Regions from separate parts of the Bacillus sp. 3255 genome, predicted to be linked through region 1. Evidence: predicted binding sites of a transcription regulator. Region 1 holds the regulator's gene; each other region holds the start of a gene.
The links. Region 1 encodes Rex, which represses fermentation and respiration genes when NADH is low (regulators of the CRP and FNR family bind a similar motif). Its sites were predicted from a motif close to TTGTGAAATATTTCACAA; they were not measured.
Positions count from the first base shown of each region.

Region 1 (5,602 bases):
CGGCATATACAATTTGTTCGTGCCGTCGATCACTTCGTCATAGCTTTCCTTCGGCGCAGGCAATTCTTCGCCAATATATGTAATAAGATCTCCTTCAATCGCCATATAGCCTTGAATCGATGATTTTCCTTCTTCCAAAGTAATAAAATAACCATTCGCTATTAATGTTTTTTTCATACTAAAAAACCCTCTCTATGCTCATTCTAAGTAAACAACCGCTTTATAAACTTTACCTCTTCGGGCTTGTAAAATCAAGGAAGCCCTTCATATGAAGGTATTGTAAATTGTCACGGAATTTTCGTTGCGTTGAGCACAATTGTTATGATATTTTTAACTTTGTGAGTTTTTTCTACAATTTGGTCTGATTATCTCATAAATTCGATCAAAAACTTGTACATATAGGAAAAATTAGGAGGGTCTTTATGACAACGTTATTCACCAAAAAGAACGAAGTCGATTTTCTGCAACTGCTGATCCGCGCCGCAGAGAACGCGCTGCAAACTGCGCAACTGTTCCGCACAGCCATGATGGGGGACAAATCGCCTGTCGATTACGTGCAATCGATTCACGATCTTGAGCATCAAGGGGACTCTATTACACACGAAATTTTCAAAGGGTTGAACAAAGTTTTCATCACTCCGATTGACCGCGAAGACATTATGGTTCTAGCCTCCAAAGTTGACGATGTGACAGACGGCATTGAAGCCACCATCGCGCGCTTCGATTATTTGAACGTTACGCATACCGATGCCTACATGAGAGATTTCTCCGCCTGTATCGTCGAATCCTGCCAACACATGCTGGATGCATTCAAGCTTCTTGCCAAGAAGAAATATATGCAAATCCCCGAGCATACCGTAGCCATCAACTCCCTCGAAAACCAAGGAGACCGCTTGATGCGCGAAGGCATTCGCCAAATTTTCAGCAAACGCAACGATCCTTATGAGGATTTCAAATTAAAAGAAATCTATGAACGCTTGGAAGAAACGACGGACGCTTGCGAAGACGTAGCCAACATCCTAGACAGCGTCGTACTTCGTTATTCATAGGACATTTACGTACGGCGTCCCTTGTGAACGAAGATCGTTTTCCATGATGGAAAACGCTTAGGAGGAAAACATGTTAACTTATTTAATCATAATCGTTGCACTTGCCCTGTTGTTTGATTTCATCAACGGCTTCCACGATACTGCCAACGCCATCGCGACATCGATCTCCACACGGGCCTTAAGCCCGAAAGTGGCCATCGCCATGGCCGCAATCTTGAATTTCGTTGGCGCCATGGTTTCTTCCAAAGTTGCCAAAACCGTCGGCGGAAGCATCGCGAACCCTGCGCAGATCGAGAACGGTGTACAAGTCGTTATTGCCGCGCTGCTGGCGGCTATTATCTGGAACTTGCTTACCTGGTATCTTGCCATCCCGTCTTCATCGTCCCATACGCTGCTTGGCTCATTGGCAGGCGCAGTAATCGCCGGTGCAGGCTTTGGCGCGGTGAACTGGAACGGATTCACACAAATCATCATCATCTTGATTTTGTCACCAATTATCGCCTTTGCCCTCGGTTACGTGATCATGTTTCTCATTAAACAAATCATCATTTTGTCGGGGAATACGTCCAGATCGAAGCTTAATCGTATGTTCAGAACTTTACAAATCATATCTGCCGCTTTGCTTTCCTACTCGCACGGTGGTAACGATGCGCAGAAAGCGATGGGTATCATCGTTTTCGGTCTAGTCGCGGCCGATATGCAAACCGATCTGAACGTACCGCTCTGGGTGAAAATTTCAGCGGCACTTGCAATGGGCCTTGGAACGTCAATCGGCGGTTGGAAAATCATCAAGACCGTCTCCGGCAAAATCGTCAAAATCGAACCGATTAACGGATTTGCCTCCGACCTGACGTCATCGCTCGTCATCCAATTCTCGACCCATATCGGTAAGCCTCTATCCACTACGCATGTTATTTCCTCCGCCATCATCGGGACAGGAAGTGTCATGCGGTTCCATGAAGTGCAGTGGGGAACGGTCAGCCGGATGCTGATCACTTGGTTAATCACGATTCCGATCTCCATCGTGCTTGCTTATTCGCTTTACTTCTTGTTGTTCAGACTTATTTTTTAAAAATGGGATGCCCTGTTGCCATGTACATGGTTCGGGGCATTTTTTTGTTTTCTAACGGACACCAGGGACGTTATTGTTGGGATTTCCGGCCCGCTGCATCTCTAACGGACACAGATGCTCTTATTTGCCGCTTTCAGCGCATAATCAGGCGGAAACCGGTTAAATAGCGTCACCGGTGTCCGTTAGAATCCTGAGACGGCTGTTTTGAACCGAATAACGGCCGCTGTGTCCGTTAGAATTCGAGTCGCAAGTCGACTAGCTCGCAACAGGCTCAAGGGGCCCGGGCCGCCAGTGAAGCTGGCAGCTGGCTCGACTCTGCGGAGCATTAATTTGTTTGGCGGGTATTGTCGGTTGCGTGCGGGTGCGCGTGGGAACGTGCTGAATTGTTATATTTGAGTGGCTCGTTAGTCGGGGAACGTGTGGAGCGCTGAAAGCAGCCGACTCTCCCATTCTAACGGACACCACAGCCGCTATTATAGGGATTTCCGGTCCGCTGCATCTCTAACGGACACAGATGCTCTTATTTGCCGCTTTCAGGGCATAATCAGGCGGAAACCGGTTAAATAGCGTCACTGGTGTCCGTTAGAATCCCGAGACGGCTGTTTTGAACCGAATAACGGCTCCTGTGTCCGTTAGAACTCGAGTCGCAAGTCGACTAGCTCGCAACAGGCTCAAGGGGCCCGGGCCGCCAGTGAAGCTGGCAGCTGGCTCGACTCTGCGGAGCATTAATTTGTTTGGCGGGTATTGTCGGTTGCGTACGGGAACGTTTGGGAACGTGCAGAAGTGTTACATTTGATGGCTCGTTGGTCGGGGAACGTGTGGGGCCTGCGGAAAGCAGCCGACTCTCTAAAACCGGTTATATAGCGTCACCGGTGTCCGTTAGCACGAAACGTCTGTTTCGCCCCGAATAACGGCCGCGGAGTCCGTTCGCACTCCGGATGGATGGGGTTAACCTACATCCATTAATAAAAAAGGTGCCGAGCCCCCACGCTCAACACCTTAATCTTAATCCAAATAATAAGCCAAACTTTGCAGCTCCGTCGTAAAATCCGCGTAATGCACGCGCACCTCCGGCGGCACCTTGATAATGACCGGCGCAAAGTTCAGAATCGCCTCAATGCCGCACTCCACGAACTGGTTCGCCACATTTTGCGCCTCCGCCGCCGGCACTGTAATAATGCCGATCCGCACGCCCAGCTGAGACAGCAGCGCCTTCATCTCCTGCATCGGCTGTACGGTCAAATTATTGATCGTCTCCCCAACCTTGCTGGGCATCGCGTCAAACACGGCAACAATTTTCATATCATTCCGCAAATAAGTATTATAATTGCACAAAGCCCGGCCCAGATTGCCCGCTCCGACGAGCGCAACTTGAATATGCCGGTCAAGCTTCAGAATTTGCCTGATTTTCTCGATCAAATATGCGATATCGTAGCCGATACCCTTTTTGCCGAATTCACCGAAATAGGCCAGATCCTTTCGAATTTGCGCAGGATTCAAGTCAAGCTTCTGACCCAAATCCTGCGAAGAGACCGTAGCGACATTTTTCATCGCCAGTTCGTTGAGAAACCGCAAATAAATGGGCAAACGCCGTACAACCGCTTCGGATATTTTCTGTGATTTCATCCTCTACGCCTCCCCCATCCACTGCTCAATCCTTGGTAACATTTGCTCCGTTCTCATGTGCTCGATTTTGGGGCCTGGCAGCGAGTAGAGGAAGTGCTTGCCATAATACGTTTCAATAACACGCGTATCGTAGATGATGACAATGCCTTTATCGGATGCGCGTCTGACCAGCCGGCCAAAGCCCTGCTTGAACCGAATAACCGCTTGCGGCACAGAAAACTTCATGAACGGATTCTCATTGCGCTTTTTAATATTTTCGCATTTGGCTTCCACGAGCGGATGGTTCGGAGGCTGAAACGGCAAGCGAATGATGGCTAAGCAGCTTAGAGCATCCCCAGGAATGTCAACGCCCTCCCAGAACGAGCTGGTGCCCAGCAGGACGCACATTTTGTTGTCTTGGAACATCCGGGTCAGCTTGCTTCGATTGCCGCTATCCACCCCTTGACCGAGCACGGTAATGCCATACGCCTTCAAATAGTCCTTCATCCCTGCATAGATCTGCTTCAGCATCCGGTTGGATGTGAATAGGATCAGCATCCTCCCCTTCGTCACGATCGCCACTTCGCTCAGCGACTCGATCAGTGAAGCGATGAACACAGGATCGCCGGCCCCTTTGATCGTCGGAAAATCGCGCGGAATCACGACCAAAGCCTGCTCGCGATAGTTAAACGGCGAAGGCAGCTGCACCGTTTTGAGCTTGCCGCTTTCTTCGTCCTCCGGAATCGCGAGTCCTAATTGATCCGCGGAGTATTGGAACGATTTGTTCACCGACAGGGTCGCGGACGTCATAATGATGCTTTCTTTGGTCTCGAAGAAATGCTGCTGCAGAAGATGGCTGACATCGGTCGGTACGGAGATGAGCTGCAAGGACTTCGCCTTAGCGTACGTGCCCGCTTCCATCCAGTACACATAGCCGTCATCGGCCATTTTCATGAAGAAATGGAGGGCATCCCGTTGTTCGTACAGCTCCTTCACGGTCCCGTTAAGATCGGTAACAAGCCCCTGCACGCCAAACACTTCCTGGTGCTCCTTCACGTCGTTAAGCAGCTTATCCAGCGTGCGAAGGAGATCGTTGGCGTTCAGATACATATTATCTTCGAGTGACAGCAGCTCATCCCAATAATCAGGAACCGTCTCCGGCTTCATCCGCAGCACATACGATGAATTGTCGGTTTGCGAAGGATCGCTGCGCGAAGAGAGCAGCTCATACAGCCGTTCGCTCAGGAGCTCCCAGTCCTCTTTCATTTTCACGATTTTGGGGAAAAGGCTATCGATCGACTGACTCCATAACAGAGCGCGTTCCTGCTGCTCATCCGCCTTCTGCAGACGAAACCGGAGCATCGGCAGTTGGCCGCTGCGATTATCTTTGTAGAGCCAAGTGAGCGAATGGTACAACGCCGAGGAATGCAGCTCGATCCCCAGATGCTTGCTGGCCACCTCTTCAAAGTGATGTGCCTCATCGATGACGAGATGCTTGTAAGCCGGCAGAAGGCGGTTCTCCGCTTTCATATCCGTAAACAGGAGGGAATGGTTCGTTATAATGACATCGGCCGTATTGGCATCGTTGCGGGCGCGGTGATAGAAGCATTTTTTGTACCAGGGACACATCCGGTTCAAACAGGAGTCCGTATCGCTGGCAACGGAATACCAGAATTGAGCGCCCTTATTGCCGAAGTGCAGCTCCTCCTCGTCCCCATGCTCCGTTTCGCTCAGCCAAACGACCATTTGCGCCGCAGTAATCGGATCATCTTTGCCATTCTCATAATCGCGCGTCGTCAGCTTCGTTTCGAATTTGCGCAGGCACAAATAATGGCTTCTGCCTTTCAGGACGGCCGCTTTGAACGGTACCGGGAAA
Region 1 covers NZ_JAVDUS010000025.1:90,988-96,589, reverse strand. The annotation lists gene J2X61_RS30980 (amidohydrolase) at 1-177, opposite strand, end outside; gene J2X61_RS30975 (DUF47 domain-containing protein) at 423-1,049, shown strand; gene J2X61_RS30970 (inorganic phosphate transporter) at 1,120-2,121, shown strand; gene J2X61_RS30965 (redox-sensing transcriptional repressor Rex) at 3,127-3,747, opposite strand; gene dinG (ATP-dependent DNA helicase DinG) at 3,751-5,602, opposite strand, start outside.

Region 2 (5,602 bases), on a different contig from region 1:
CTGTCCATCGCGATACAATTGGTTGCGATCGGCGCTATGGCGTGGATCGCCGCCAAAATATACCGCACAGGCGTACTGATGTACGGCAAACGGCCTACCTGGCGGGAGCTTAGGAAGGCGATGCGGGCTTATAAGGTTTAGACAAATGAAAACCCTAGAACATTCATCCTTGAATGATCTAGGGTTTTTATCATGAAGTCGCACGGGGGTTCGTTCCCTTCATGATCCATGTGATCCATGTCACAAGCCCCCCTGAATGGGTGTGACATTTTTCACTTACAGGGCTTATGCATTTGATTAAAGTAAAGCTATACAAACTTGATTAAGGGAGAGTGATGGTGATGCTTACAGGAGTCATTTTGGCCGGTGGAGCGAACCGTCGGATGAAGGGAGAACTGAAAGCATTGCTTCCGTTTGGCGGACAGCCTCTCATTGTCCGGCAAGTGGATCGGATGAGGACCGTGTGTGATGAAATTATCGTCGTAACTAACGATCCCAGGCCATATCTTCCGATTCTGGATCGCTCCGTACGCATTATTACTGATTTTTTCGCTGGTCATGGGACACTCGGCGGCATGCACGCGGCATTATCGTTAGCCAAGCATAACTCTGTATGGGTCGTAGGCTGCGATATGCCATTCATTTCATCCCAAGCCGCTGAGCTTATGCGGAACAGAAAGCAGGATGGCTTTGAGGCTGTGATTCCGCTCGTGGCGGGTAAGTTAATTCCCCTTCATGGCATTTATGACCGCGCATGCACAACGAGAATTGTTCCACTGTTGGATAGAGGTGAAACCACGCTATCGGCTTTACTGGATCATATCTTCTGGAGCGAGTTAGCGGATAGATACTTTCAGGAGAACGGAGTCGATCTGAATTTCATTTCCAGTATGAAGACTATGGAGGAGTACGAGGCTTTGCAAAACATTTGGATGCCGGGGATGTAACCAAAGATTCCGTTTTAAGTTGAGCGGATGTGATATGAATCACAGTGGTTGCGGGAGAATGCTTCTACAATAGGGACATAGCACAGCTAATTGAAAGTTGGAGGCGGGTCTTATATGAATGCTAGAAAGTTAGGCAATGAACAACCAGATCGAGTAAGGACCGATAAAGCGGATCAGGAACCAGCACTGAAGGGCACATTTGCCGCAGTCATGCTGCTAGGTGCATTTCTGGCCATAAGCTGGGTTGCTGTTTTCATATTATTTCTTGCAAGACAATAGTACAGATCATTATTCATTAAGGTGGGGTAGGCCATGCATATTCATAAACTAGAGAAAATTTGGCTAACAATTGGAATCAGTATGCTATTCGTGTTTCTCGGCGTATTGGGTGTCTCCGCATTTGCCATGGGGGTAAAGCCGCCGAGCGAGCATCATCATCAGATTGATCCTTCCAAGGTCCAAGAGACGGCTCCATTCGACAAACCCGGTTTGCATCAGACAGGGGAGAAAGAGTACGAAGCGGTGATGACCGCTTTTACCTTCGGCTATGCGCCGGATAAAATGGAAGTGCCTCTAGGAGCTACGATTAATTTTATCGTCACGAGCCAGGATGTCGTACACGGCTTTGAGATTCCGGGGACGAACGTCAATATGATGATTGTTCCAGGGGAAGTGAGCCATGTGAGCCATACATTTACGAAGCCGGGCGAGTACCTCATCTTATGCAATGAATATTGCGGTGGGGCGCACGAATATATGAAAACAACCATTATCGTAAAATGACAGAAAGTTTCACAGAAGGGGGGATATCCGCATGAAGTTAAAACGTTTGGATAGGTTTGAACACAAATTCGATCTCAAAGACGGTAAGCTTGTCGTTGCTCATATCATCGTCGCTTTCATTGCTTTGCTCATTGGAGGATTCGCCGGGCTGCTGCAAACGATGGTGAAGAGCGGGACGATTAAACTGCCATATGGCATCGGCTATTATGAGTTGTTGACGGCGCACGGTGTTTTGATGGGGATTGTGTTTACGACTTACTTTATTATTGGTTTTCTATACTCCGGCATCTCATATACGTTGGGCGGTAAATTGCTGCCGATTGTACACCGTATGGGTTGGCTTGGGTTTGCTTTATTGACGGCGGGAACAGCCCTCGGAGTCGTTATGGTTTTGACGGGAAAAGCGAGCGTGCTCTATACGTTCTACGCACCTATGAAAGCTTCCCCTTACTTTTATATCGGATTAGCCCTATTAGTGGTGGGCAGCTGGATTAGCGGGTGGGGGATCTTCTACCAAATGAAGTATTGGAAAAAAACGCATAAAGGCAAGCTCTCTCCGCTGTTCGCTTTCATGGCGGTCATCACGTTCCTGATGTGGCAAATTGCTACGCTCGGTGTTGCCGCCGAGGTTCTGATTCAGCTCATTCCATGGTCCTTCGGATGGGTGGAAACGATCAATGTGATGCTCAGCCGCACCCTGTTCTGGTATTTCGGCCACCCGCTCGTGTATTTCTGGCTGATGCCTGCGTATATGTGCTGGTATGTGATCATTCCGAAGATTATAGGAGGCCGCATTTATAGCGATGCGCTAGCCAGACTATCCTTTGTCCTTCTGCTGCTCTTCTCGATTCCTGTAGGCTTTCACCATCAGCTGATGGAGCCGGGTATCAGTTCATTCTGGAAGTACCTGCAGGTTGTCTTGACCTTCATGGTTGTTGTTCCGTCGCTGATGACGGCCTTCTCGTTATTTGCGACATTTGAGCTGAATGGCCGTGCCAAAGGAGCTAAGGGCTTGTTCGGTTGGGTCAAAGTGATGCCATGGAAAGATGTGCGGTTTTTTGCACCGTTCATGGGGATGTTGATCTTTATTCCGGCCGGCGCAGGCGGTTTAATTAATGCCAGTAACCAAATGAACGCAGTCGTCCATAATACACTTTGGGTGACCGGACATTTTCATTTAACCGTCGCGACAAGCGTGGCGTTAACGTTCTTCGGGATCACCTACTGGCTGCTGCCGGCCGTGACAGGCCGAGTGCTTACGCCGCGAATGAATAAACTTGGCATCATACAAGCCGTCATTTGGTGTGCAGGCATGTTCCTGATGTCAGGCGCCATGCATCTAGTCGGACTCTTCGGTGCGCCGCGGAGAACCGCATTCACGACCTATGAGGGGCATGCGGATGCAGCAGGCTGGATGCCGTACTATGTGTTCATGGCGGTTGGAGGCACCGTATTATTCATTGGCGTTCTGTTGATGGTGTACAACGTCTTCGCACTGCTTCGGGCGCCGAAGGGCGTAACCGAGTATCCGGTCGGCGAAGCCATGGAACAGGCTGAAGCGACTCCCGCTTATCTGGACCGATGGAGTGTGTGGATCAGTTTGTCGGTGGTGTTAATTTTGATTGCTTATACGATACCGTTAATGGATATGATGATGCAGCCAGGTGTCGGCTCCAAAGGTTTTGTGACTTGGTAACGTGAACTTGAGCACCAGTTTGAAGTGGAAAAAGGCTGGTGCTTTTTCTTCAAGTTATGTTGTGAAATATTTCACAAAATATACGTGGAACTGTTACTCCGAAAGTCCCTGATTGTGACATTTATCATAGTTGCAAGCAGGCCTTGAAGATTAAGCTAAGATCAGAAGACACAACCAGCGGCAACTCATCACTTAACTATAGAGGAGTGGATCGGCTATGGCAATGAAAGAGATGAAGATGAAGGAGCAAATCTCCGCGCAGGATGAAGTGGATCAGTTGGTTGCAAGAGCTAAGCTTGCGCAGCAAGCTTATATGGAATTGGATCAAGAACAGGTGGATGCCATCGTCCAGCAAATGGCGCTTGCCGGGATCGGCAGTCATATGACGCTTGCCAAGCTGGCTGTCGAAGAAACGGGCCGAGGCGTCTATGAGGATAAAATTACGAAAAATTTATTCGCTACGGAGTACATCTATCATAGCATCAAAAACAACAAGACCGTCGGCGTGATTGAGGAAAATACCTTTGAAAGCTACCGGATGGTAGCCGAACCGATTGGCATTATTGCCGGGGTAACGCCCGTCACGAATCCGACTTCGACGACGATGTTCAAGTCATTAATAGCAGCCAAAACCCGAAATCCCATCATATTCGCATTCCATCCGTCCGCTCAGCAATCCAGTGCCGCGGCTGCTGCAGCGCTGCTGGATGCCGCTGTGAAAGCAGGAGCCCCCGAGCATTGCATCCAGTGGGTGAAGCATCCGTCCGTGGAAGCTACTCAACGGCTGATGAATCACGCGGATGTCGCGTTGGTTCTGGCTACAGGCGGATCTTCCATGGTGAAGGCCGCATACAGCACAGGTAAACCGGCACTTGGTGTCGGCCCCGGCAACGTGCCTTGCTTTATCGAGAGATCGGCGAATTTACCTCAGGCCGTCAATGATTTGATTTTGTCCAAAACATTCGACAATGGCATGATATGTGCGTCCGAGCAGTCCGTTATTATCGAAGAAGCCGTTTACGCTGAAACGAAAAAGCTCATGGCGGATCAAGGGTGTTATTTCCTGGGCAAGGAGGAGACCGAGGCCGTATCCAAGCTTGTCATCAACTCGGACAAATGCGCAGTCAATGCCGTTATCGTCGGTCAATCCGCTGTGAGAATCGCGGAGATGGCAGGCGTCAAAGTACCGGCAACGACGAAAGTACTGGTCGCTGAGCTTACTGGCGTAGGGGAAGCCTTTCCTTTATCTGCCGAGAAATTAAGCCCTGTGCTTGCCTGCTATAAGGTGAAAACGGCGGAGCAAGGGATAGATCGGGCGGCCGAAGTGGTCAGATTCGGCGGTATGGGCCATTCCTCGGTCATCCATTCGCAAAACAAGGATGTGATCGAAGCCTTCGCAGCTAAGCTGCAGACAGGACGCGTAATTGTAAATTCGCCGTCTACGCATGGCGCTATCGGGGACATCTATAACACCAACCTGCCTTCGTTAACCCTTGGCTGCGGATCTTACGGACATAACTCCACAACCTCCAATGTGAGTGCCGTGAACCTGATCAACGTGAAGAGAGTTGCTTATCGGACGGTTAATATGCAGTGGTTTAAAATACCGCCCAAAATTTACTTTGAGAAGGGCGCTACGCAATATCTGGAGAAAATGCCTGACATCACGCGCGTAATGATCGTTACGGATCCTATGATGGTGAAGCTGGGCTACGTAGAGCGGGTCGAATATTATCTGCGTAAGCGTAAGCTGCCCGTCTACATCGAAGTCTTCTCGGATGTTGAACCGGATCCGTCTGTTGAAACCGTAGAGCGAGGCAGAGCGCAGATGGCAAGCTTCGGGCCAGATTGTATTATTGCCTTGGGCGGCGGCTCTCCTATGGATGCAGCCAAAGCGATGTGGCTTTTCTACGAATATCCGGATACGAGCTTCGATGCCTTGAAACAGAAATTCATGGATATTCGGAAACGGGTTTACAAGTATCCGCGGCTAGGACGCAAAGCTAAGTTCGTTGCGATTCCAACCACTTCGGGTACAGGATCCGAAGTGACTTCCTTCGCGGTCATCACCGATAAGCAGAAAGGTAATACCAAGTACCCGCTGGCGGATTACGAGCTGACTCCGGACGTTGCCATCATTGATCCTGACTATGTCTACAGCTTGCCGAAGACAGCT
Region 2 covers NZ_JAVDUS010000020.1:128,358-133,959, reverse strand. The annotation lists gene J2X61_RS27150 (ABC transporter permease) at 1-141, shown strand, start outside; gene mobA (molybdenum cofactor guanylyltransferase) at 342-947, shown strand; gene J2X61_RS27140 (cytochrome c oxidase subunit 2A) at 1,062-1,226, shown strand; gene J2X61_RS27135 (cytochrome c oxidase subunit II) at 1,260-1,730, shown strand; gene J2X61_RS27130 (b(o/a)3-type cytochrome-c oxidase subunit 1) at 1,762-3,426, shown strand; gene adhE (bifunctional acetaldehyde-CoA/alcohol dehydrogenase) at 3,644-5,602, shown strand, end outside.
Region 2: the regulator Rex is predicted to act here: its motif matches at 3,486-3,503, upstream of adhE (bifunctional acetaldehyde-CoA/alcohol dehydrogenase).

Region 3 (5,602 bases), on a different contig from region 1:
TCTCTGTAATTTCGGGCAAATACGCTCATGGGTCTGAATGGAATATGAGCTAATTTACCGAAAGGAATATAGATCAGCGTTACGATAACGGACCATTGGTGCACTAATGTGACAATCGGGTGCCCATATCCGTGAAGGACGATGTTGCAGAAAGTGAGCAGCAGTCCTGTTAAGCTTACGAAAAGGAGCAAATATAAGGGAAGGAAATCATAGATAAGGGTTTGTTCCGCGCGAGCTTGCATGGACTTCAGCCGGCGATATAAAGCCATGCAGACGCCGCCAATCACCATGAAGGCCGTAATATTCAGCGCATTGTAGAACAGAAACCCAAGGACGCCATCCGCTTTGATCTGCATAAGGTCGATTCCGAAACCAACAACCGTGTATTTGCCGTTCTCTGCCATCGTGAAGTACATCCAACCGAATACGAGCGGGAAGGTAACGAATGCGGATAGAATGCAGCCCCAGCCCAGCAGAACGTGCTGCGTCCAGCGATACCATCCACGGTTCCAGATGAATTTGTACGTAAGTAAATGCTCGGTTGTTGTCTGCGGCGTGCTTTTTCTGAATAACAGCTTGATGCCCTTTTTCAAAATAATTTTCGTCGGCGGCCGTTCCCCCCAAGCAATAAAGCGATAAAAGAACCCGCCAACGAAAACCACCGTGCCTACCATATACCCGTATAAAGCCAAGTCAATATGTGTAAAAAGCCTTGAACCGATTCCCATAAGAATGACTAATCCGACTACGACTAGAAATACGCATTTAGCGAATTTTGATGCGAACGCTCGATCCATGTAGCATTGCCCCTTCACTTGTGATCTTTATAGTTGTATTAAACCATGAGTCGTCTGTTCGGCACTGTGAGATAAATCACTGTGGCCCCGTTTAATATCGAACTTCACGTGACATAAAAAAAACAGCCTTCCATCCGATCTGATCCGAAGGAAAGCCGTTGTCTACGAAGAGAAGCCGCCTTAACGTGCAAAAACACGGGCGATCAAGCTCATATAGAGCAGCGAGCTTACGGAAAGCAGGCATCCGCCGATCCCTATGAGAAGTAAGCCTTGCCAACCGATGCCGATAAGGAGAAGAAGCAGTCCTCCACACATGCCTGTCATGCCGACCTTCACGTAGCGGTCCTTGATCAGATCGTTCATGACCGGCACCTTCATTTTCCCTGCCAGCGGGCCATACTTATGCGTCCACCACAGAAATGGAACGATTTTGGACAAATACCCCAAGATGGTCATCCCGACCCAGCCGTATAGATACATCCAGCCTGATAGGATCACCCATCTTTCATCGCCGAAGAGTCCCGGCTTCACGAACCAAACACCCAGAAGCATAACAGCGTATACGAGAAGCGCTCTCGTGCAATAGATGGACCACCGAATCCCGGAACCCGGAGATCCTTTATGGCGATGCTTACGGATGTCCCTCATATGAGCCTCGTACATGATTAGCGCGGCTATGATCAGTGCGAGCACGAGGCCATTCAGACGAGCTCCTCCTCCTAACAGGAAGTGACCCGCTCCAAGGAGGGTTGCCGTATTCCATAGAATCATTACGACATAGGGACGTTTGGCGGATTCCCCGTGAGACAAGTAGAACATGGGCAGCATTTTGTAGCTGAACCCTGTAATTAAGAGGCCGAACCAGCCGAGTGTTCCCATCCAAATATGGGCGGAAAGCAAGCGATCGTGGATACCTCCCCAAATCGGGTAAACAAAATCAATCCCCATCATAATGCCTAGAAGCCCAGTCAGCACCAGGTAACCCACCGCGCAGGCTGTACTCACCGTGATGGGATTCCATTTGGCGGCAAGACGCATCGTTTGCCCTATATTCCAAGCGAACAAGCAGATGCCAATCCAAGTCAGTACAGCACCCGCAGCGATCCAGCTAACCTCCAAACGAAGGAATCCGATCAATAAGAGGAAGGAACCGATAAGGAAAATCACATAATGAACGTAGCCAAGCTTCCGGCTGTACAGCTTCCGCTGCAGAACCACATCCATCAGTTGGTAAACAGCCCCCATCGCGATCATCGTTCCCCAATCCAGCACAATCAAATGAATGCGAAACCAGCCTTCCGGATTCCGGGGAGGATCTCCTATCCATGTTCCCAGGGCAAACAGGGAAAGCAGATGAAAAGCGATAAAACTGACCATTCCGGTTGCGATAAACAGCAGTGGAAGCCTGAACATGATGGATCGTCCCCTTTACACGCGATTAAACAAAATGTTATTCTCCAAATGAATGTGCTGGAACATGTCCGCTTCCAATTCCTCCAGCTTCGAGAAAGTGAGCTGATAGGTCGTGCAGGCGTCCTCCGGCAGCTTGTAATCTAGCGTTAATTCCCTGATTTCTTTGAGCAGATCACCCGATCCTTCGTGTTCATGCTCGAGCTCTTCCAGTATGTCCAACAGCCTCCTTCTCTTTTCTTCTGTCGGATCGTTCGCCAAAGCGATAACGGCCGGGAAAGCTTCCTGTTCTTCTTTATCCATATGCTGCTCCATCTCACTTTTCAATGTTTCAAAACATTCATACACCTTAAAGAGTTCAGGATGATAGGGTCCATGCACACGCGCTACTTTCTTGACATAGCCGCTTAAGTGCGGCAATGCCGTTCTTAAATACCCATGATGGATGCGAACGATATACTCGATTAATTCGCTCGAGCTTAATTCGCTCCAATTGACATTATCGGATTCAGGGGCTTTGACCGCTTCCTGAAGACTTAGCAAGAGCGCCTGCTCCTCAATCTGTTGATCTTGAATCACTTGAAGCAGTGTTTGATTTCCTCCGCAGCAGAAGTCGATCCGGTATCCTTTAAACACCTCAGCTGATCTCGGGTAGCTGGTGACAATATCTCCAACGCGATCTGTTAATCGAATGGTCACTTCCATCTCAAATCCTCCTTGTTCGGTTTGCTACATCCACTATATCCAAAAGACAGACCGCTACATGTGATCGGCATCACAATATTTGAAAAACATTCCCATTCAATCAGCTGCTGCAAGAACAACTCACAAAAAAGCTCGGCTCCTCCAAGAGAGCCAAGCCTCTACCGAGAGTCCCGCCCATAGCGGGAATTTCTCCTGTTACATGCAGCCTGGCGGATCCTCGAATGCTGAATAACAGGAATTCCTCCCGTTATTCAGCCCGTACTCGCAGCCTTTACGCGAAATGGGGATGAATTAACGGGAGGAATTCCCTTCATTCGTACAACTGGGCTAATTTTCTCGCGAATAACGGGAGAAATTCCAGTTACGCCCTGCGGCTGACCAAGAAAAGCTCGGCTCCCTCAACGAGAGAGCCCCGCCCCGCCGCAGCAAAAAAAGAGGTACGGGATAATCCCCGTACCTCCTTCTGTCATACGTCTTTGATCGATGCGTACATATCTCACTATGCGCTTCATCACACTAGCCACCAATGTGAGACATTTCTACTTTAGGCTTCGGAAACGTCTGCTCAAGTCTCGTTTCGGAATACCGATCCTGCCGCGTTCTCCATACTTGAGCAATTAAAGATCTTACAGCATCATCACTAGCGCCTTCCCTGATCACACTTAACAGGTCTGTCTTGTCTGAAGCAAACAAACAAGTGTATAAATGCCCTTCGGCTGAAAGCCGCGCTCGTGTACAAGTACTACAGAACGCCTGGGTTACAGAGGATATGAAACCGATCTCATCCTGAGAACCCTGATAACGGTATCGCGTCGCTACCTCGCCCACATAATTCGATTCTATAGGTTCCAGCGGCATCACTTTATGAATGATTTCGATAATTTGTTGGCTAGGAACGACCCGTTGTAAATTCCAACCATTGGTGTTGCCCACATCCATAAACTCAATAAATCTCAAAATGTGCCCGTGCTCCCGGAAGTACTTCGCCATTGGGACAATATCCTGGTCATTGACACCCTTTTGCACGACCATATTCACCTTCACGGATAATCCTGCCGAAGCCGCCGCATCGATGCCTTCGAGCACGCTTTTGGCCGAATACCCTCTTCCGTTCATGACACCGAACCGCTCATCATCCAAACTATCCAAGCTCACTGTAATCCGCTCTAATCCAGCCTCCCTTAGCTCCTTTGCCTTATGCTTCAATAAGGAACCATTGGTAGTTACGGCAATATCTTTGACGCCTTCTATATGACGGACACGTGATATAATGTCAGCAATATTTTTATTTAATAGCGGCTCCCCGCCGGTAATCCGAATTTTTTCAACGCCAAGAGATACGAAAATCCGCGTTAAACGCTCTAATTCTTGAAGGCTTAACAGCTTTTCTTGCGGAAGGAACTGGAAGTTAGGACCAAACACCTCTTCAGGCATACAATATCGGCATCGGAAATTGCAGCGGTCCGTCACAGATATGCGTAAATCACGAAGCGGCCTATGAAGGGTATCTGTCATTTGGGGCGCTTGCTTATCGGAATTATTCATCCTTGACCTCCTCTCCGTACACGGTAATTTCATAAGGCAGCGGTATAACTTCCACCTGCCGGCCGGCGGTGACTCCTCGTGAACCAGCGGGTATGACGATGATGCAATTGGCATCTTGAATAGATACAAGCATACTCGAGCTATTCTTATCCAACACACTTACCATGACTTGTTGATTAGTTAATGTCATTCGTCCTCTTATATATCGGTCATGCGGGCATCCTTTATCATAATCGTTCCCCATGACAGCATGTATGCAAGGTTGAAACGGGCGCTCTACTCCTTGCATCGCAAGCAGTGCAGGTCGTACCAGCAGTTCAAAACCGGCGAAGCAGGCGCCGGGATTACCAGAGAGACCGAAAATGAGCTTATTGTTAATGACAGCTGCTGAAGTCGGACTGCCGGGCCTCATTGCGATTTTATTGAAGAGAAGTGCCGTATCATCATTCCCCTTCATGTCAGAGAAGAAGTCCGCCATAACGTCATAATCTCCAACGGAAACTCCGCCGCTTACGATAAGCATATCACATTTCTCTATTGCCTTGTAAATCGTCCGAGTAACCTCACCTCTATCATCCGGAACCGTTCCATACTGAATAACCAGTCCGCCGTATTGCTCGACTTGTGCCGCGAGCATGTAGGCATTGCTATTCCGAATTCTCCCGGGCTGAAGGGGCTCGCCGACAGCGAGTAATTCACTTCCCGTCATTAAGACGCCCACGACGGGTCGACGAACAACCGGAACCTCTTCATACCCTATTGAGGCAAGCAGTGCAATCTGACCAGGACCGATTGGGGTGCCTGCACGTATTAGCAGCTGCCCTGTCGTTATTTCATCGCCTACCTTGGCCATATTTTGTCCGGAGACTACCTTGTGCTTAATACGGATGTAAACTTGCCCTTCCTCTTGAAACTCCTCTGTTTGTTCAAACATGACGACTGCATCCGCACCGTCCGGGACGGCCGATCCCGTCATGACACGAATCGCTGTTCCCGGGACCACTTGTTGATGCGAGATGGACCCGGCAGGCACTTCATCAATTACTCTTAGACATGCAGGGTTGTGTGGAGCAGCCGATACTGCTTCTTCGCTCAGAACGGCATACCCGTCTAATCCGGAACGGCGGAAATGAGGCATACACTCC
Region 3 covers NZ_JAVDUS010000009.1:40,687-46,288, reverse strand. The annotation lists gene J2X61_RS15130 (hypothetical protein) at 1-797, opposite strand, end outside; gene J2X61_RS15125 (hypothetical protein) at 978-2,210, opposite strand; gene ric (iron-sulfur cluster repair di-iron protein) at 2,226-2,912, opposite strand; gene moaA (GTP 3',8-cyclase MoaA) at 3,429-4,457, opposite strand; gene J2X61_RS15110 (molybdopterin molybdotransferase MoeA) at 4,450-5,602, opposite strand, start outside.
Region 3: the regulator Rex is predicted to act here: its motif matches at 2,971-2,988, upstream of ric (iron-sulfur cluster repair di-iron protein).

Region 4 (5,602 bases), on a different contig from region 1:
GATCCGGAGCTAGGTGTTAATATTGTGGACTTAGGCCTCGTCTATGCGATCGAACTTACGGGACGAGATGTTGCGATTCGAATGACGTTGACAACGCCGGGCTGTCCGTTGCATGACACCATCGTAGGCGGGGTTCGCCGTGCTTTGGAGGGGCAGGCGGGCATCGCGAATGTTCATGTAGAGGTCGTTTGGGAGCCGCACTGGACGCCTGAGCATATGTCGGAAGCGGCCAGAGAGCAGCTGGATTATTTGTAGCCTATTTGCAGGTGAGCCGGAGATTGTCTGGCTCTCTTAGGCATGTTTGGCACAGAATACTTGTTACAGGAGTGAGTCTGACAATGAACGTTAAAAACAATGATGCCGGGGAGATCCTGCGCCAAGTTCCCTTGTTTCGGGATTTGACGGAGGGAGAATTGGAGGGGGTTCGCAGGATCATGATTCAGCGTTCCTATCGCAAGAAATCGGTCGTATTTACGGAAGGAAGTGAAAAAGAAGCCGTATACTTCATTCAGAGTGGCTTAATTAAGACATATAAGACAGATGAAAACGGTCATCAGCAAATCGTATCGTTCCTGAAAACCGGGGACATGTTTCCACATACCGGCTTGTTCCATGCGAATCATTATCCGGCCACCGCTGAGACCATCGTACCTACAACACTGCTGGCGATGCCCATCAAGCCATTCGAAATATTCCTTAGCCATACCCCCGGGATTGCGGTGAAGCTCTTGCGGGTAATGAGCGAGAAAATCCTTGAGCTGCAGGGAAAGCTGCAAGAACTGACCGGACAGGATGTGCAGAATAGAGGGCAGCTATTCTTGCTTAAACTGGCAGAGACGAACGGACGGATGAGCAATGGAAGGCTGCTTATCGAAATCCCGATGACCCATCAAGATATCGCTAATGCCATAGGAACCACAAGGGAAACGGTGAATCGTCTGCTGAACCATTTGCGCAGGGACGGCATCGTAGAAACGGATCGTTCAGGCTTTGTGATTCATGATATCGAGGCGCTCAGGCATTGGAGAGAGCAGTAATGCCCCTGCCAATTCATATTGAAACGGCCTTCATGGGGAAGGATTGTGTGTTTCATATTCATGGCGGTCGCGCACATATTGGAGCCGTAGCCCTTGCTTATCCCGATGGAGAACAGCCTCGCTGGGAATCCTTAGGCGTTGGAACAGCATAAGCGCTGAATATCCCCAACCAAGCAAAGCGATGTGGGAATGAGCATGCAGAAGCGGCTCATATCTGTTTGGTCATGCAGGCAAGAGGGCCATCCCCCGCAATACCACTCCCGACGCGGCTGTTATCAAGATGTAAAGAATAGGGAAACGAAACATCGTTTGCAGCATAGCGAAGCGCCCTCCCTTAGCAATTAATGTAATGCTCTTGGGATGTACGAGCAGGCTGGATCGCTTTCCAAATAATCGCCTGTTACCGCATAAGCCCTGGCCCTGGATCCACCGCAGATTTCTTTGAATTCACAGCTGCCGCACTTGCCCTTCAGCAGGGATTTATCCCGCAATTGGCGCATAATTGGCGAATTGCGGTAAATATCGAGCAGAGGTGTCTGTCTAACGTTGCCGCAGGGGACAGGCAGAAATCCGCTAGGGTATACGTCCCCGGTATGACTGATGAATACAAAGCCATCACCGTCGTTGACGCCTTTAGGAGCCCGTCCCAAACGATCGAAATGCTTAAGGGAAGCGGGCTCCCCTGATTGGTTGGCCTGGAATTTCTCCAGACTCCTTTCTTGTGCGATGACCCTGCGATAATGAGGTGCCTCCGTGGTCTTGATGCCAAACGGCATCTGGGGTCCCAGGTGGTACAGCCACTTCATGACATCCTCGTGTTGTTTGGGAGTGATCATATCTTTCCGCATGCCCCGGCCTGTGGGTACAAGAAAGAACAAACTCCAGAGGACGGCTCCCATCTCCTTCACCTTTTGAGCAGCAGCTGCTAAATCATGCAAATTGTAAGTGGAGACCGTGGTGTTGATCTGGATCGGAATCTGATGCTCTTGCAGGTAAGAGATCCCCCGCATGGTCATATCGAAGGACCCCTTGGTTCCCCGGAAATGATCATGAATTTCGGCGGTCGAGCCATCCAGGCTGAAAGCCCAACGGGAAAGACCGACCTCTTTAGCCTTTATAATAGCTTCTCTTGTTACCTTTGGAGTCGCACTTGGCGTCATTGAGACAGGCAGATGTTTCTCCCGTATGGCATAATCCGCAAGCTCAAATAAATCAGTTCGCATTAACGGGTCGCCGCCTGTGAAAACGAATAAGGGATGCTGCATATCGGCGATTTGATCAATCAGTCTCTTGCCTTCCTCGAAAGTCAGCTGCCTTGGATCCGATTTGTACTGTGCCTCTGCCCGGCAGTGTAAGCATTTCAAAGCGCAGGCACGGGTCACTTCCCAAATCACGATAAACGGGTATTCTTGGTAGTCGCGGGTTTGGAGTAAAGCAGTTTCCATGTGTACGCCCCCTTTCCAAATTCATGAGTAGTTCAGTCCCTATCATGATAATGAAATTGAGCGTCTACTGTTGTGAGGGAGATCACAAATGTAAATAAAAATGAATGCGTCAAATCATACCGGCATTTCATCCAAGCGGGTTCGATCGTTGATAACGTTATGCGAAGTGCTTGCCCGTATGACATTGAGAATGGTCAAGCTTCGTTAATGCAAAGCTAATTGCGTCGCCTGTCTTTTCGAAAAAGTGTTCCTGCCCGATAAAGTCGTCTAATCTTGTTCTTTTAAGCATTTGGCGTGGTTGGTTTTGCAGTTCGGCAATGAGTACGCGGCCGCCGTGCTTGTGAAAATGTTTGATGATACCGGATAAAATGGATTCGCCTGTAGAGTCTAAATAGGGAACAGCGGCCATTTTCAATATGAACACTTTGGGTTTGTCATGGGTTTCGTCCATCATGGCTTTCTCAAACAGCGTTGCGGCCCCAAAGAACATAACGCCTTCGACGGCGTAGATACTGATTTGAGGGCAATGATGCTGCTCAACCAACACGTGTGCGGCTGCTTGTTCATTTTTCTCGGAAGGAACGGGTAACACCTTGGCCGTAGTGAGAAGGCTGCTCATATGTTTGACAAAAATAATACCTGACAAGGCTAATCCAACCTCAACAGCGATTGTCAAATCTGCCAAAACCGTTAGAAAAAAGGTAGTAAGCAAAACCAAGGACTCCGCTGTTTTGGTTTTTAGAACGCGAGCGAACTCCTTACGCTCACTCATATTCCAAGCAACGACCATTAGAATGGGGGCCATACTCGCAAGCGGGATGTTCGAAGCATAGGGAGCAAATAAGAACAAAACCAACAGAACGACTACACCGTGAATGACCCCGGAGAGGGGAGACTCCGCACCGTTCTTAATATTTGTTGCCGTCCGTGCAATAGCTCCTGTTGCAGGAATACCCCCGAACAGCGGAGTTACCATATTAGCAATACCTTGACCAATCAATTCGCGGTTGCTGTTATGTCTGGTTCCCGCCATGCCATCAGCGACGACGGCTGAAAGTAAGGATTCAATGCCACCTAACATAGCTATGACAAAAGCGGGCTTTATTAAAGTTTGCATGTGTTCAATGGAGAGTGCCGGCACATGTATGCCAGGCAAGCTGGATGGAATTGCACCGTAGGTAGAACCAATGGTTGCAACTTGGTCAGGATAGAATAGGGATGCAACAATCGTAGAAATCAATAATCCTACTAATGAACCAGGAATTTTGGGTAACCGTTTTGGCGTCACAAGGATAAGAATCAGACAGATCACAGCAGTTATGACGCTATACTTATTAATTGTTGAAATATGAATGCCTAATTCCTTGATATTGGAGAGGAAATCCTGATGTTTATGAAGGTCGCGCAATCCGAGGAAATTGGCAATTTGTCCGCTGAATATGGTAACAGCAATTCCCGTCGTAAAACCTATTGTTACAGGGCGTGGAATAAATTGAATAATACTGCCTAATTTGAAGATTCCCATGAATAATAAAATGACGCCAGCCATAAAACCTGCGATAAGCAAGTTTTCGTACCCATACTGCATGACGATCGCAAATAGAATGGGTATAAATGCGCCAGTCGGGCCGCCGATTTGAAATTTGGCCCCCCCGAGTAAGGAGATTAATATTCCAGCTACGAACGTGGTATAAAGCCCGTACTCAGGCTTTACGCCTGAAGCAATTGCAAACGCCATTCCTAATGGAATGGCGACAATACCTACAATGAAACCTGAAATCAAGTCATTTTGAAATTTTTTTCGATTGTAGCCCTGGAATCTGCCGCTAAAAGAGAATTTCATATTCATTCCCACCCGTTATAAATATCTGATTATTTGAATATATAAAAAATCATATATACAAAACAAATGGATGTCAATTTGTTATTTTCTAAATAAACAAAAAGGAAGTCATCGAGAATTAGGACCCGATTTACTCCCTTTGTGTGAATTACTGATTTTTTATATTTTCTAACATTGAAATAGCATTCACAAGATGATTGTCAAAAATTTGCTTGGCAACAATAAGCAGGTCCTTAATTAAGGGGTCCGTTAGAGAGTAGATGACTGAAGTTCCGTCTTTAATCCCGCGGACTACGTTTTTATTCCTTAATACGGCTAACTGCTGCGAAACGGCAGAACCCTCGCTGCCTAAGATAGCTTGTATCTCATTAACGGTTTTATCACCCTCGACCAAAACTTCAAGGATTCTTATACGCAATGGGTGTGCTAGCGCCTTGAAAAAATCGGCTTTGAAATGCTGTATTTCTTGATACATAGCAGTCTCCCCTACTTATTAATATTCGAACATTTGAATATATAGAATATCATATCATAAGCAGGAAAGCATGGACTTTCGCAATCTAAAAAAGACCGGTTAACCCTTACTGAAGCCATTCCAACACGGAAGGGAACAATTCGCGTTCGATTTGGTCAAGATGTTTTTGTAGGGGGTGAATCGTTATTGTGAGACATCGCGTTAGTTCTTTTGCTTCTTTTTTCGTTATCCTTCCCGTCATCCGCTGAGTTCTCGTATGAAATAATTTGAGTATTTCCACAATGTGATGAAGCTCTTGTTCAAGAAGCTCACAGAGTGAGATTTGGAAAGCCGCGTAGGAAGTGGATGCTAGGAAAAGCAGGTCTTTCTCCATCTTCTGAAAAGGATAAAGGACATCTAATAAGCTCCGGATCTCCTTCACCAAATCCTGAATGAATATCATCCGTTGAGGCCTGTTATTCTCTGCTTCAATGCGAACGGAGAGTTCTAATATCAAATGTAAACCTTTCGTTATATCTTCATATACGACATGGAGTGAACGAAATTGTTTCTCGAGCATCCAACGCCAATGCAGGTAGCTATTCATCTCAACCTGACTGGTTATCGAATAAATATTTTGTACAGTATTCATGGAGGTGCCTCCTTTTTAGCCTATATCTGAATTTTAAACGTTCCACGCATGCTTGACTGTGATGTATCTCACGGCGGGTTCCCGTAAAGGGGGTGAGATAGTCAAAAATTTGGAGTGGAATGTCATATTATTGGAATCCACCGGGGGAAATCAGAGACTATAATGAAAAAG
Region 4 covers NZ_JAVDUS010000009.1:55,813-61,414, forward strand. The annotation lists gene J2X61_RS15195 (metal-sulfur cluster assembly factor) at 1-255, shown strand, start outside; gene J2X61_RS15200 (Crp/Fnr family transcriptional regulator) at 339-1,037, shown strand; gene lpdD (prenylated flavin chaperone LpdD) at 1,037-1,189, shown strand; gene J2X61_RS15205 (TIGR04053 family radical SAM/SPASM domain-containing protein) at 1,379-2,482, opposite strand; gene J2X61_RS15210 (SulP family inorganic anion transporter) at 2,640-4,331, opposite strand; gene J2X61_RS15215 (ArsR/SmtB family transcription factor) at 4,474-4,800, opposite strand; gene J2X61_RS15220 (hypothetical protein) at 4,907-5,431, opposite strand.
Region 4: the regulator Rex is predicted to act here: its motif matches at 2,553-2,570, upstream of J2X61_RS15205 (TIGR04053 family radical SAM/SPASM domain-containing protein).